One region of the Scandinavium sp. M-37 genome, then DNA from elsewhere that is predicted to be linked to it. Evidence: riboswitches for the same ligand, from Rfam matches in the RefSeq annotation. Region 1 holds a riboswitch; each other region holds the start of a gene.
The links. A riboswitch is a leader RNA that binds a small molecule or an ion and turns the genes downstream of it on or off. The one in region 1 is predicted to bind thiamine pyrophosphate.
Positions count from the first base shown of each region.

Region 2: another riboswitch for thiamine pyrophosphate. It lies ahead of thiM (hydroxyethylthiazole kinase); the one in region 1 lies ahead of thiB (thiamine ABC transporter substrate binding subunit).
Region 3: another riboswitch for thiamine pyrophosphate. It lies ahead of thiC (phosphomethylpyrimidine synthase ThiC); the one in region 1 lies ahead of thiB (thiamine ABC transporter substrate binding subunit).

Region 1 covers NZ_JBIGIN010000002.1:179,052-183,220, forward strand. The annotation lists gene thiP (thiamine/thiamine pyrophosphate ABC transporter permease ThiP) at 1-787, opposite strand, end outside; gene thiB (thiamine ABC transporter substrate binding subunit) at 763-1,746, opposite strand; TPP riboswitch at 1,777-1,923, opposite strand; gene sgrR (HTH-type transcriptional regulator SgrR) at 1,960-3,615, opposite strand; gene sgrT (glucose uptake inhibitor SgrT) at 3,703-3,858, shown strand; gene ACG0Z5_RS02800 (sugar efflux transporter) at 3,976-4,169, shown strand, end outside.
Region 2 covers NZ_JBIGIN010000054.1:642-4,810, forward strand. The annotation lists gene ACG0Z5_RS22750 (hypothetical protein) at 46-249, shown strand; gene ACG0Z5_RS22755 (DEAD/DEAH box helicase) at 354-1,814, shown strand; TPP riboswitch at 2,091-2,187, shown strand; gene thiM (hydroxyethylthiazole kinase) at 2,224-3,003, shown strand; gene thiD (bifunctional hydroxymethylpyrimidine kinase/phosphomethylpyrimidine kinase) at 3,000-3,800, shown strand; gene ACG0Z5_RS22770 (GntR family transcriptional regulator) at 3,836-4,169, shown strand, end outside.
Region 3 covers NZ_JBIGIN010000056.1:6,862-11,030, reverse strand. The annotation lists gene ACG0Z5_RS22995 (HesA/MoeB/ThiF family protein) at 1-26, opposite strand, end outside; gene thiE (thiamine phosphate synthase) at 13-654, opposite strand; gene thiC (phosphomethylpyrimidine synthase ThiC) at 654-2,549, opposite strand; TPP riboswitch at 2,630-2,730, opposite strand; gene rsd (sigma D regulator) at 2,784-3,287, opposite strand; gene nudC (NAD(+) diphosphatase) at 3,384-4,157, shown strand.

The DNA.
Region 1 (4,169 bases):
GCTGGCTCATCAACATCAGGCCCAGGCAGCAGAGCATCTGCACGAGAGCCAGCATCGCCGCGCGTCCGGGATCGTAATCAAAGTTGAGCGCCTGATAGATGGCGAGCTCGATAGTCGTAGCCTGTGGCCCGCCGCCGAGCGACAGGACGGTGGCGAAGCTTGCGAAGCACAGCATGAAAATCAGCGCGGCGGTGGCCGGAATTTGTCGCCGCATCCACGGCCATTCGACAAAGCGGAAGAAGCTAAAACCGCGCATTCCCAACTGCGCCGCCAGCTGACGCTGTTCACCGGGGATCTGCTCCAGCGCCTGGAGCAGCAGCCGCGTTGCCATTGGCATATTAAAGAACACGTGCGCCAGCAGAATGCCTTGCAGGCCATAAGGTGAAAACGACCATTCCCAACCGAGCCAATGGCACAACTGGGCCAGCCAGCCCTGGCGGCCGTACACGCTGAGAATGCCAAACACCGCCACCAGAACCGGCAGAATTAAGGTCATGGCGCACAGTCGGAGCAGGATTTGACGGCCGGCAAAGCGGCGGCGGTACAGGGCGCGGGCGAGGAAAATGGCGGGCACGACCGACAACAGGGCGGACAGAAACGCCTGCCAGAAGGAAAACCGCACCACGTGCCAGAGATAGCTGTCATGCAGGAAAGCCCCCCAGCTGGCGGCCGGGGCGTTAAACCACAGTGCCATAAACGCCGCCAGCGCAACAGCGACCATCACGATGGCCACCGTTGCGCCGGGCATCAGCCAGCCGGCGATTACTGGCTGACGGCGCGTTGCCATGCAGCAATCCAGTTCTGGCGTTCGGTAGCAACCTGTTGCGGGGTATATTCCAGCGTGGTTTTCGGTTTCACCAGGCCGTTAAAACCGTCTGGCAGCGCCACGTTGGTGACCGGATACATCCAGTTCCCGGTCGGGATCGCTTTCTGGAACGCCGGGCTGACCATAAATTTCAGGAACTGTTCAGCCAGCTGTGGCTGTTTGCTGGCGGCGGTACGCGCGGCGACTTCGACCTGCAGATAGTGGCCTTCGGCGAAATCAGCGGCGGCGAAGTTGTCTTTCTTCTCTTCAATGATGTGATAAGCCGGGGAGGTGGTGTAGCTCAACACCAGGTCACTTTCCCCTTTCAGGAACAGGCCGTAAGCTTCGCTCCAGCCTTTGGTGACGGTGACGGTTTTGGCCGCCAGCTTCTGCCACGCTTGCGGGGATTTATCGCCATACACTTTCTGCATCCACAGCAGCAGACCAAGACCTGGAGTGCTGGTGCGCGGATCTTGATAGATAACGCGCCATTTCTGCGGGCTCTCCACAAGGTCTTTCAGGCTTTTCGGCGGGTTCTTCAGCTTGTTTTTGTCATACACGAACGCAAAGTAACCGTAGTCGAATGGCACAAAGGTCTCGTTACTCCAGCCGCCAGGCACCTTGATACCGGCGGTTGGCACGCCGCTTTTGGCGAACAGCCCGGTTTGAGTAGCGGCCTCAAGCAGGTTGTTATCCAGCCCCAGCACCACGTCGGCTTTGCTGTTTTTGCCTTCCATCCTTAAGCGGTTGAGCAGCGAAACCCCGTCTTCCAGCGCCACGTATTTCAGCTCGCAGTTGCAGTCTGCCTCGAAGGCTTTTTTGACCACAGGCCCCGGGCCCCAGTCGGCGGAGAAAGAGTCGTAGGTATAAACGGTGAGCACGGGTTTCGCGAAAGCAGGGACGCTTACCAGAAACAGGAACGGCAGGAGTTTTTTTAGCACTTTGCACCTCAAATTAAGGGGTGGCAAAGGATTTTGAGAAGCCTCAAATCCCTTCGCCGGCGTTATCCGGATCAGGTTCGACGGGTATCATCTCAGCCCATACACGTCATCATTCAAGCCGCCTTGATGCATCTCGAATGATTTTGTGTCTGTTTATTAGCACCCCGTTGAGAACGACAGCATTGTAATGAGTTTGTGACTTTTCAGAAAGCCTTAAGAATCCGGAGGCGCAAACCATGCCGATTTAAAGTCAAACCAGCCGAGGGTGTTCATGCGCAGGCCACGCATACTGCGCTGGCCCTGGATCATCAGCCAGTGGTGGATCAGCGGCACCACTGAACGCTGGGCGATCAGCTGCTGACACCAGTTGGCGAGATGCATGTCGCCTGCCTGCCATTCGGCGGCGGCCTGCTGCCAGTCGAGCGGGATACAGTGCTGGATCAGCGGCACTTCAAACAGCTGGGCAAACAGCGAGAAATCCAGCGGCAGGGTAAAATTGGCGCTGTTCAGCCACATGTCGCTATGCGCTTCACCCCGGTGCCACTCGTCGTAGTCCAGTTCCTGAATCTCCAGCTTCACCTGATGTTCGGCCAGCAGGTCGCCCATGATCCGCGCGATGTTTTTGTGTTCCAGATGTTCCCGATAATAGGTCAGGGTCAGCGTTTCCAGCCCGGCGGGTTTTTCCCCTTTCCCCGGACGCGCATGATGCCAGCGCGGCAGCAGGCCGTAGGCCGGGAACCAATGCCCCTGATACTGTTCATCGGCGTGATACAGCAGATTGGCGGGGGAGAGTATTTTGCTCACCCATTCGCGCACTTCATCAGAGACCCCTTTCTGGCTGCGGGCGTCGAACAGCAGGTAATAGCAGCCTTCTTCGAGGCGACTTTCGACCGCTTTTTCGCCGTCGGTGGGGCCTTCCAGCGTCAGGCCGCAGGTGACTTCCTCGCCGATTTCCGGCAGCACCCAGACATTCACCTCATCAATCAGCGCCCGATAGCCAAAGAAGTCATCGAAGGCATGGATTTTTAGCTGGTTTTGATTGTTCCGTGCCACAGCGTAAGGCCCGGTGCCGACCGGCAGGCTGGAAAAGTGATTCATGCTTTCCCATTCACGCGGCAGGATCATCGCCGGAATGTGGCCGACCAGCCATGGCAGCCAGCGGTCAGGGTGGGCAAGATGAATATCCAACGTCCAGGCGGTTGGGGAATCGATGCGCTGGATATGGGCATACAGCGGCAGGGCATTGATACGCTGTAAGGAATGGATAACGTCCGCCATTTCCAGTTCACGGCCATGGTGGAAATGAATCCCTGGCCGGAGATAAAAGCGCCACTGTAAAGGGGAAATCTGCTGCCAGTGATGGGCAATGTCCGCTTCCAGTTCCCCGTTTTCCTCATTTATACGCGTCAGGGCGCTAAATATCTGTCGGGCAATGTGGGTTTCTGAGCGGCGTAACGGCGTGCCGGGGAGCAGATTGCGCATCGGACGATAGTAGAGCACCCGCAGGATGTGCCTCCCCTGGCGAAAACTACGGCCCAGATGCGAGACCAGCATCTGACGCACGGTAGCTTTGTCACCCACCAGCTGTACCAGTTGATCGATGCGGTCTTGTTCCAGTAAATCTTCCGCCCGCTGCTGCTGGAGCGCCAGCCCGGTATACAGGAACGTCAGCCGCGAACGCTTCCCGCGTCCGGCTTCCGCCTGCCAGGTCAGCCAACCTCTCTCTTCCATGGTGTTCAGCAGGGTGCGCATATGACGGCGCGAACAGCTGAGTAATTCGGCCAGCTCGTTGAGCGTGGTCTGCTGGGATTGACCGTCACAGCATTGCCATAACCGGATGAACTGTTGTTGCAGACGACCAGAGGACATAAAAGGGGAACTCCTGACGAAAACTCAGCAATTTATTTATCCTCATATTAAGCCAATAATCAATCCCGATGAAGTGAGGAGGTGAAGATGAAGAAGCCAACTGCCCGTCAGTTTTACCAACAGTACTTTTTGGCGACGCAGGGAGCGTCATGGCTGGCCCGCCTGGTCGCAGGAATGCGCCTGAAAATGCTGGAAGATTTGATGCAGTGGGACGTTACAAACCCGGTTTCGGATCTTCATTGACTTGACTTAATCATGTGTGACTGAGTATTGGTATCAGGCGAGAGCCTTGAAAGACCCGCCAGCAGAATGCTTCTGCTGGCTTTTTTCGTTTTCTTTTTTTGTGCGACGGGAATAAGCATGCATTGGTTAGCGACGATGGGACGACGACTGAACGGGGTGTATGCCGCCTTTATGCTGGTGGCGTTTATGGTCGGCGTGGCGGGGGCATTGCAGATGCCGACGCTAAGTCTGTTCCTCAGCCGCGAGGTGGGCGTACAGCCATTCTGGGTCGGCCTGTTTTATACCGTCAACGCCATCGCCGGGATCGTGGT
Region 2 (4,169 bases), on a different contig from region 1:
ATGATGAATAGTAGATAGTTAACAACCGTTATAATAAGGAGGTACATGTACCAAACTAAAACTGATGTGCTCGAAGCCCTACACAGCGGAAAGCTGCTCCCCAAGATTTGCCAACAATACTCCCACAACAAAAATCTCTCCGACGAACGACGCAAGATGTTCAGGGTGGCCTTGATCAGCTACCGCATTGAACAGCTTCAGGAGATTTTACGTAACGAGGAACAACCGAATGAACATCCGATTCACTGATGAAACCCACAGGGCGCTTGTTGAACGTGCCAACCGTGAAGACAAGTCAGCCGCCGCGCTGGTGAGTGAGTTAATAACAGCAGTCCTAAACCGAGAGGAACCGAATGACCGAAAAGAAACCAGTAGTAAACTTTGTTAATGCGATTTGCGGCTCAGGAAAGAGCCACCGTCTGAAAGAGTACATTCTCAGCTTCAATCGCGAAGTTGTCCCAGAAAAATTCTTAATCGTAGTACCAACCCACGCTTTAGCCGATCAGTTCAAGCAAGATCTGAATCGCTTGAGAATCCCAAACCATCACATTTTCGTTGAAGGGGCGACTCTCAACCTGAAAAGCACCTTGGCTGATAACTTCCAGACAAATGTGGTGATAACCACCCACGAATGTTTCACCAACTACTGCCACCTCGCAACGTTCAATCCTGAGATGCGTTCTCTACTGGCAGAACACAATGTGGTGATTGACGAGATTCCTGATGGCTGGTTTGGGGCAGAAGCAACGATCCGACATGCTGACAGGACGGCAGAAAACTTCCCATACCTGGAATGGCTGGAAGAGCGAAACGGGCTGCTATACCTGCGCGAAGAGCACTACGACAATCTGTACAAGTATTACCATGAGAAGCACGCTAACAGTGACAATCTTAAGAAAGTGCTTTACGTGGCGCTCGACGGCGGTGGCGTGATGCATAAAGAATGTGATTCTTCATACAGCTTCTTTGCGTACACTTATAATCCGATACTGAAGGCCACAACGTGGGCAAAGAGTTTCACTGTGCTCGGCGCTGGTGTAAATCGCAGCGGGTTTATCTGGATGGCAGAGAACGTCGCTCAGATCGCTGTTCAGGAAGCGGGTGAACATCTTCAGCCTGATCCCGAGAGACGTAAGCATAAAAAAGTGCCTATCAAGATCGTGGTTGTTCTCCAAGAAGATATCAAAAGAGCGGGGCAGTCAGAACTCGCCAATGTCTTTAACAATCATCTGAACGAGATTCGACAGACTGTTGGCAAGGAATTTATCTTCGCCACTAACAGGGATAAAACCATCTGCGACTTCCAGACCATCGGACTCACTGAGCTTGGTGATCGCATGGGAGGGGAAGCTGTCTCGATGTCGAGCTACGGAATGAACAACTACCAAGGTGTTCATTGTGCCGTGTTCCTCGGATGTGCAAATCTGGGCGACAAAGACCGTAAGCGATGGGCTGACTATTGCGAACGTATCGGTTGGGATTTTGAAATGGTAATGGAGAAGAAGCGTCAGGCTATGTATTTTGAACGGTGCTACCAGTTTCTTAGCCGAACATCCATTCGCAACACTGATACCGATCACCCTCTGGTGTTTGTCGTTCCCGACATGGCGGCAGCAGAATACCTCAAAACCCATTACTTCCCTGGCTCAACCATCGAATGCCTTGGAATCAAGAAAGCTGGTAAGCAGCAGGAAACGCGTTTGAAGGTGCTGGAATACAAGGCGCAAGGGCTAACTCAGAAAAGGGCTGCGGAAGAAATGGCGGTGTCTCTGAGGACGGTAGCAACCTACTGGAACCAGGACACTCGCGTATGATCTCCGCACTTTACTGGTATTTGCTGTTCCTGTTTATCTGGGATGTAATCCGCACCTTGGAACGACGTAGAAAAACAGAACGCAAAACTGAATCTCGGAATCCATGAGGTCATGGGTAATATCATAAAGGAGCTTCGGCTCCTTTTTTGCTATCTGGGGTGGGGGTTAAAAAAGGGGTCAGGAGCGTCTTTAAGGTGAAGAAGCGAGACCTGATGAGGGCGGGCTTGCACCAGCAAGCAACTTCCCCTAAGCTGGCAAAAAGTAAGCTAATTTGTACCAAATGACTCGGGGTGCCCTTCTTTGTGAAGGCTGAGAAATACCCGTACCACCTGATCTGGATAATGCCAGCGTAGGGAAGTCAGAGACCCGCGCAGGGTATCGCTTCTTCACCCACTGGCAGGAGCGAACTATGCAACCTGACCTGCTTAACTCCGCGCAGCTCGCGCACACTTCACACCTTTTTCGTACTCGTTCGCCGCTGGTTCACTGCATGACTAACGATGTGGTGCAAACCTTCACGGCTAACGTTTTGTTGGCGCTCGGCGCGTCTCCGGCGATGGTGATTGATGCCGACGAAGCCCCACAGTTTGCCGCCTTTGCCGATACACTGTTGATCAATGTTGGCACGCTGACGCAATCCCGTGCGGCGACGATGCGAACCGCGGTGGAAAGTGCAAACGCCAGCCAAAAACCCTGGACGCTCGACCCGGTAGCCGTGGGGGCGCTCACGTTGCGGACAGAATTTTGCCAGCAGCTGTTGTCACTTCAGCCTGCTGCTATTCGTGGCAACGCCTCTGAAATTCTCGCATTGGCGGGCATGAGCCGCGGCGGGCGCGGGGTGGATACTACCGATACCGCTGCCACCGCGCTGCCTGCCGCCCAGGCCCTGGCGCGCCAAATTTCTACTGTTGTGGTGGTCACCGGTGAGGTGGATTACGTTACCGACGGGCAGCGCACGGTGAGGGTTACCGGCGGTTCCTCGTTGATGACCAAAGTGGTCGGCACGGGCTGTGCGCTTTCGGCGGTGGTGGCGGCGAGCTGTGCGCTGCCGGGCGACAGGCTCGATAACGTCGCGGCGGCCTGCGGATTAATGAAACGAGCAGGCGGGGTAGCGACTGAAAACAGCGCCGGGCCGGGCAGCTTCGTGGCGGCATTTCTAGACGCGCTGTACGCGGAGGGGCAGGCATGAAGCGGATTAACGCGCTCACCATTGCAGGCACAGACCCGAGCGGCGGGGCCGGGATTCAGGCGGACCTCAAAACGTTTTCGGCACTCGGGGCCTACGGCTGTTCGGTGGTCACCGCGCTGGTGGCGCAGAATACCCAGGGCGTGCAGTCGGTGTATCGCATCGAACCCGATTTTGTCGCCGCGCAGCTGGACTCAGTGTTTAGCGACGTGCGCATCGACACCACTAAAATCGGTATGCTGGCTGAAACGGATATCGTTGAAGCCGTGGCCGAACGTTTGGCACGTTATCACATCACTAACGTGGTGCTCGATACGGTGATGCTGGCGAAAAGCGGCGATCCGTTGCTGTCAGCGTCGGCGATCGCTACGTTGCGTAAACGCTTATTGCCGCAGGTCTCCCTGATTACCCCCAATCTGCCGGAAGCCGCGGCGCTGTTGGATGCGCCTCATGCGTGTAATGAAAGGGAAATGCTCGAGCAAGGCCGGGCGCTGCGGGCCCTGGGCTGCGAGGCGGTGCTGATGAAGGGCGGTCATCTGGACGATGTTGAAAGCCCGGACTGGTTGTTTACCCGCGAGGGCGAAATGCGTTTTACCGCGCCGCGCGTGCGGACCAAAAATACCCACGGCACCGGTTGTACATTGTCGGCAGCCTTAGCGGCGTTGCATCCGCGCTATAACAGCTGGCGGGAAACGGTGCTGGAAGCCAAAGCCTGGCTGTCGGCGGCGCTGGCACAGGCGGACTCGCTGGAGGTCGGGAGCGGTATCGGGCCGGTGCATCATTTTCACGCATGGTGGTAGTATACTGACTGAAACTTTTAGCCAGGAAACCAGAGATGGAACAAGCGCATACCCGGCTTCTCGCGCAACTGAACGAGCGCATCGCCGCTGCCGATAACACGCCGCTGTACCTGAAATTTGCCGAAACGGTAAAGAACGCGGTGCGCAGCGGCTGGCTGGAGCATGGCAATATTTTGCCCGGCGAGCGAGACCTGAGCCAGCTTACCGGCGTGTCGCGCATTACTGTGCGCAAGGCGATGCAGACCCTGGAAGATGAAGGTGTGGTCACGCGGGCGCGTGGCTACGGTACCCAGATCAACAACATCTTTGAGTATTCGCTGAAAGAGGCGCGCGGTTTTTCCCAGCAGGTGGTGTTGCGGGGCAAAAAAC
Region 3 (4,169 bases), on a different contig from region 1:
TAGCGCATGAAATCACGATCGTTCATCGCCCGCCCCCGCCATCTCCAGTAGCTGTGCGGTAGCCATGTGCCAGTCTGGCGCCTGGGTTATGGCGCTCACTACCGCAATGCTGCCCACTCCGGTCGCCAGTACAGCTGGGGCGCGATCGAGGCTGATGCCGCCAATCGCCACCGTGGGATAATTTTTCAGCCGGGCAATATGTGCCGCAAGCTGCGCTAATCCCTGTGGGGAGGACGGCATCTGTTTGGTCTGCGTGGGGAACACGTGACCCAGCGCGATGTACGACGGCTTCACCGCCAGCGCCACGTCAATTTCCATATCGTCATGCGTCGAAACGCCGAGCCGCAGCCCGGCCTGGCGAATGGCATCCAAATCCGTGGTTTCCAGGTCCTCCTGACCCAGATGCACGCCGTAGGCCTGATGCTTAATAGCCAATTGCCAGTAGTCATTGATAAACAGCCGGGCGCGATAGCGGCGACCCAGCACAATGGCGGCAGTAACCTCGGCTTCCACCTCATCATCGGTCTTATCCTTGATGCGTAACTGAATGGTTCGCACGCCCGCCTCCAGTAGATGGGCTATCCATTCCACGCTGTCGACGACCGGATACAGGCCGAGGCGATACGGCACCGCCGGGAAATCAGGCTGATACATCAGACTTCCTCCTTGCGCAGATAGATTTCACCGCCTTTGGCGCGGAAGTTTTCTGACATATCGGCCATGCCCACTTCGATAGTCTGGGTTGCCGCATAGTCACGTACTTCCTGGGAAATTTTCATTGAGCAGAACTTCGGCCCGCACATCGAACAGAAGTGCGCGACTTTGCCGGATTCCTGCGGCAGGGTTTCATCGTGATAGGCGCGGGCGGTGAACGGATCCAGCGCCAGATTAAACTGGTCTTCCCAGCGGAATTCGAAGCGTGCCTTCGACATGGCATTATCGCGGATTTGTGCCCCCGGATGGCCTTTTGCCAGGTCTGCGGCGTGGGCGGCAATTTTGTAGGTAATCAGTCCCTGCTTAACGTCCTCTTTGTTCGGCAGGCCAAGGTGCTCTTTTGGCGTGACGTAGCACAGCATCGCGCAGCCGAACCAGCCAATCATCGCCGCGCCAATGCCGGAGGTGAAATGGTCGTAGCCTGGCGCAATATCAGTGGTCAACGGCCCGAGGGTGTAAAACGGCGCTTCGTGGCAATGCTCCAGTTGTTCCGTCATGTTGCGGCGGATCATCTGCATCGGCACATGACCCGGGCCTTCAATCATTACCTGCACATCATATTCCCAGGCAATCTTGGTCAGTTCGCCGAGGGTATGCAGTTCAGCAAATTGCGCTTCGTCGTTTGCATCCTGAATCGAACCCGGACGCAGGCCATCGCCCAAGGAAAGAGATACGTCGTAGGCGGCGCAGATCTCGCAGATTTCACGGAAATGCTGATACAGGAAATTTTCCTGATGATGCGACAGGCACCATTTCGCCATGATGGAACCGCCGCGTGAAACGATGCCGGTCAGGCGTTTGGCGGTCATCGGCACATAGCGCAGCAGCACGCCAGCGTGAATGGTGAAGTAGTCGACGCCCTGTTCCGCCTGCTCCAGCAGGGTGTCGCGGAAGGCTTCCCACGTCAGATCTTCGGCGATGCCATTGACCTTCTCCAGCGCCTGATAAATGGGCACCGTACCAATCGGCACCGGGCTGTTACGCAGGATCCATTCCCGGGTTTCGTGGATGTAGCGGCCGGTAGACAAATCCATCACCGTATCCGCTCCCCAGCGCGTGGACCACACCAGTTTTTCCACTTCTTCTTCGATAGACGACGTCACCGCCGAGTTACCGATGTTGGCGTTCACCTTCACCAGGAAATTCCGCCCGATGATCATCGGCTCGGATTCCGGGTGGTTGATATTGGCCGGAATAATCGCGCGTCCGGCGGCGACTTCATCGCGCACGAACTCCGGGGTGATATTGTCGGGCAGGCTCGCGCCAAACCCTTCGCCTGGGTGCTGGTGGCGAAGTACATCGCCACGAATGCGCTCGCGCCCCATGTTTTCGCGAATGGCAATGAACTCCATTTCAGGGGTCACGATCCCCTGGCGGGCGTAATGCAGCTGCGTCACGCATTTACCGGCGATGGCGCGTTTGGGTGTCAGCAGGCCGGTAAAGCGCAGTTCGTCGAGGCCGTCATCGGCCAGCCGTTCCCGGGTGTAAGCCGAACTGCGCGCGTCCAGCGGCTCGCTGTCATGACGCGCCTCAATCCAGGGCTGACGCAGTTTGGCCAGGCCCTGCTGAACGTTGATGACAATATCTGGATCGCCGTAGGGACCGGAGGTGTCATACACCGGCACGGCTTCGTTGGGTTCGAACTGAGGCGTGTCTTTGCTGCCGCCAATGAGCGTCGGGCTAAGCTGAATTTCACGCATCGGGACGCGGATATCATCGCGCGAACCAGCGAGATAAATCCGTTTCGAGTTAGGGAAGGCCGTGCCTTCGAGGGTGTCGATAAAGTGTTGGGCATGTGCACGCTGTTCGCGGCGGGAGAGTTTGGTAGTAGACATAGCGCATTCCAGTATGTGAAAGAAATGGCTTGTCAGACGACGGATGAACGAAGAGATTACGCGCCCATTAGACGACGTAAAAATGTGTGACTCTTGTTCCCTTCGCAGGTACTAACCTGATCAGGTTCCGCGGATCCCGAATTAACGGTCTCAGCCCAAATGGGCACTCCGACAAGATACAACCCCGCCAGCGGCGAGGTGAAGAATGTAAATTACGCGTTAACGGTTAAGAACTCAAGCCGGGCGCGCAATCTGATTTTCATCATTGGCGCTGCCGTTCAGTTTGTTATCCATCGCCAGCGCAATCAGGCTGTCTTCCAGCGCAAATCGCGCCGCAAGTGCTTCGCCCAGGCTGGATAACGCCTGCTGAAACTCCATGCAATTATCATCATCAATGGCGGTTTCAAGGCTGGAATCGTAGAGACTCATGATTTGCTCGGTATTGCCTTCGAGCTGAGGATAGAGTTTTGTTGCCGCCAAAAGTGGGTTTTCACCTTCCAATTCGCCGACAATGCGTTCATAAATACTGAAATGACCGGCGGAGAGGTAATCCACCAGACGCTGACAAAAATCGTCGAGCGCTTTCTCGTTGAGGCGCATATACGATCCTTTGCCAGGCTTGATGCCAACCAGATTGTAATAGGCGACGAGCAACTGCTTGCGCACCTGTAGCCACTGATCGACAAGATGATGGCTGCCGCCAACGCGCTCTGTCAGGCTTTCTAACTGGTTTAGCATGATGGACTCCGCATGTGAAAGAGCGAAAACAGCTCACCCAAAAATGTAAAAGCACTGTTAACAAAGTGCCAGTGAAGCGAAGGTAGTGCAATAGATATGGATCGTATAATTGAAAAATTAGATTGTGGCTGGTGGATAGTCAGCCACGAACAGAAACTCTGGTTGCCCAACGGTGAATTGCCACATGGCGAAGCACACGCATTCGGTCTGGTGGGCCAGCATGCGATGCAGATTGGCGAATGGGAGGGCGATCCCGTTTGGCTTATCCAACAGGATAAGCGTCAGGAAATGGGCTCAGTGCGCCAGGTGCTGGACCAGGATGTTGGCCTGTTCCAGCTGGCGGGGCGTGGGGTGCAGCTGACTGAGTTTTACCGATCGCATAAATTCTGCGGCTATTGCGGTCACACCATGCATCCGAGCAAAACCGAATGGGCAATGCTGTGCAGCCACTGCCGGGAGCGCTATTACCCGCAAATTGCGCCGTGCATTATTGTCGCTATCCGCCGTGACGATTCCATTTTGCTGGCACAACACACGCGCCATCGTAATGGGGTGCATACCGTGCTGGCCGGTTTTGTCGAAGTCGGGGAAACCCTTGAACAGGCTGTGGCTCGCGAGGTGATGGAAGAGAGCAGCATCCGCGTCAAAAACCTGCGCTATGTGACCTCGCAGCCGTGGCCTTTCCCGCAGTCGCTGATGACCGCATTTATGGCGGATTACGACAGCGGCGAGATAGTCATCGACCCGAAAGAGTTACTGGAAGCCAACTGGTATCGCTACGACAACCTGCCTCTGCTGCCACCGCCGGGTACCGTCGCGCGTCGTTTAATTGAAGATACGGTGGCGATGTGTCGGGCAGAGTATGAGTGATGGTACACTGCT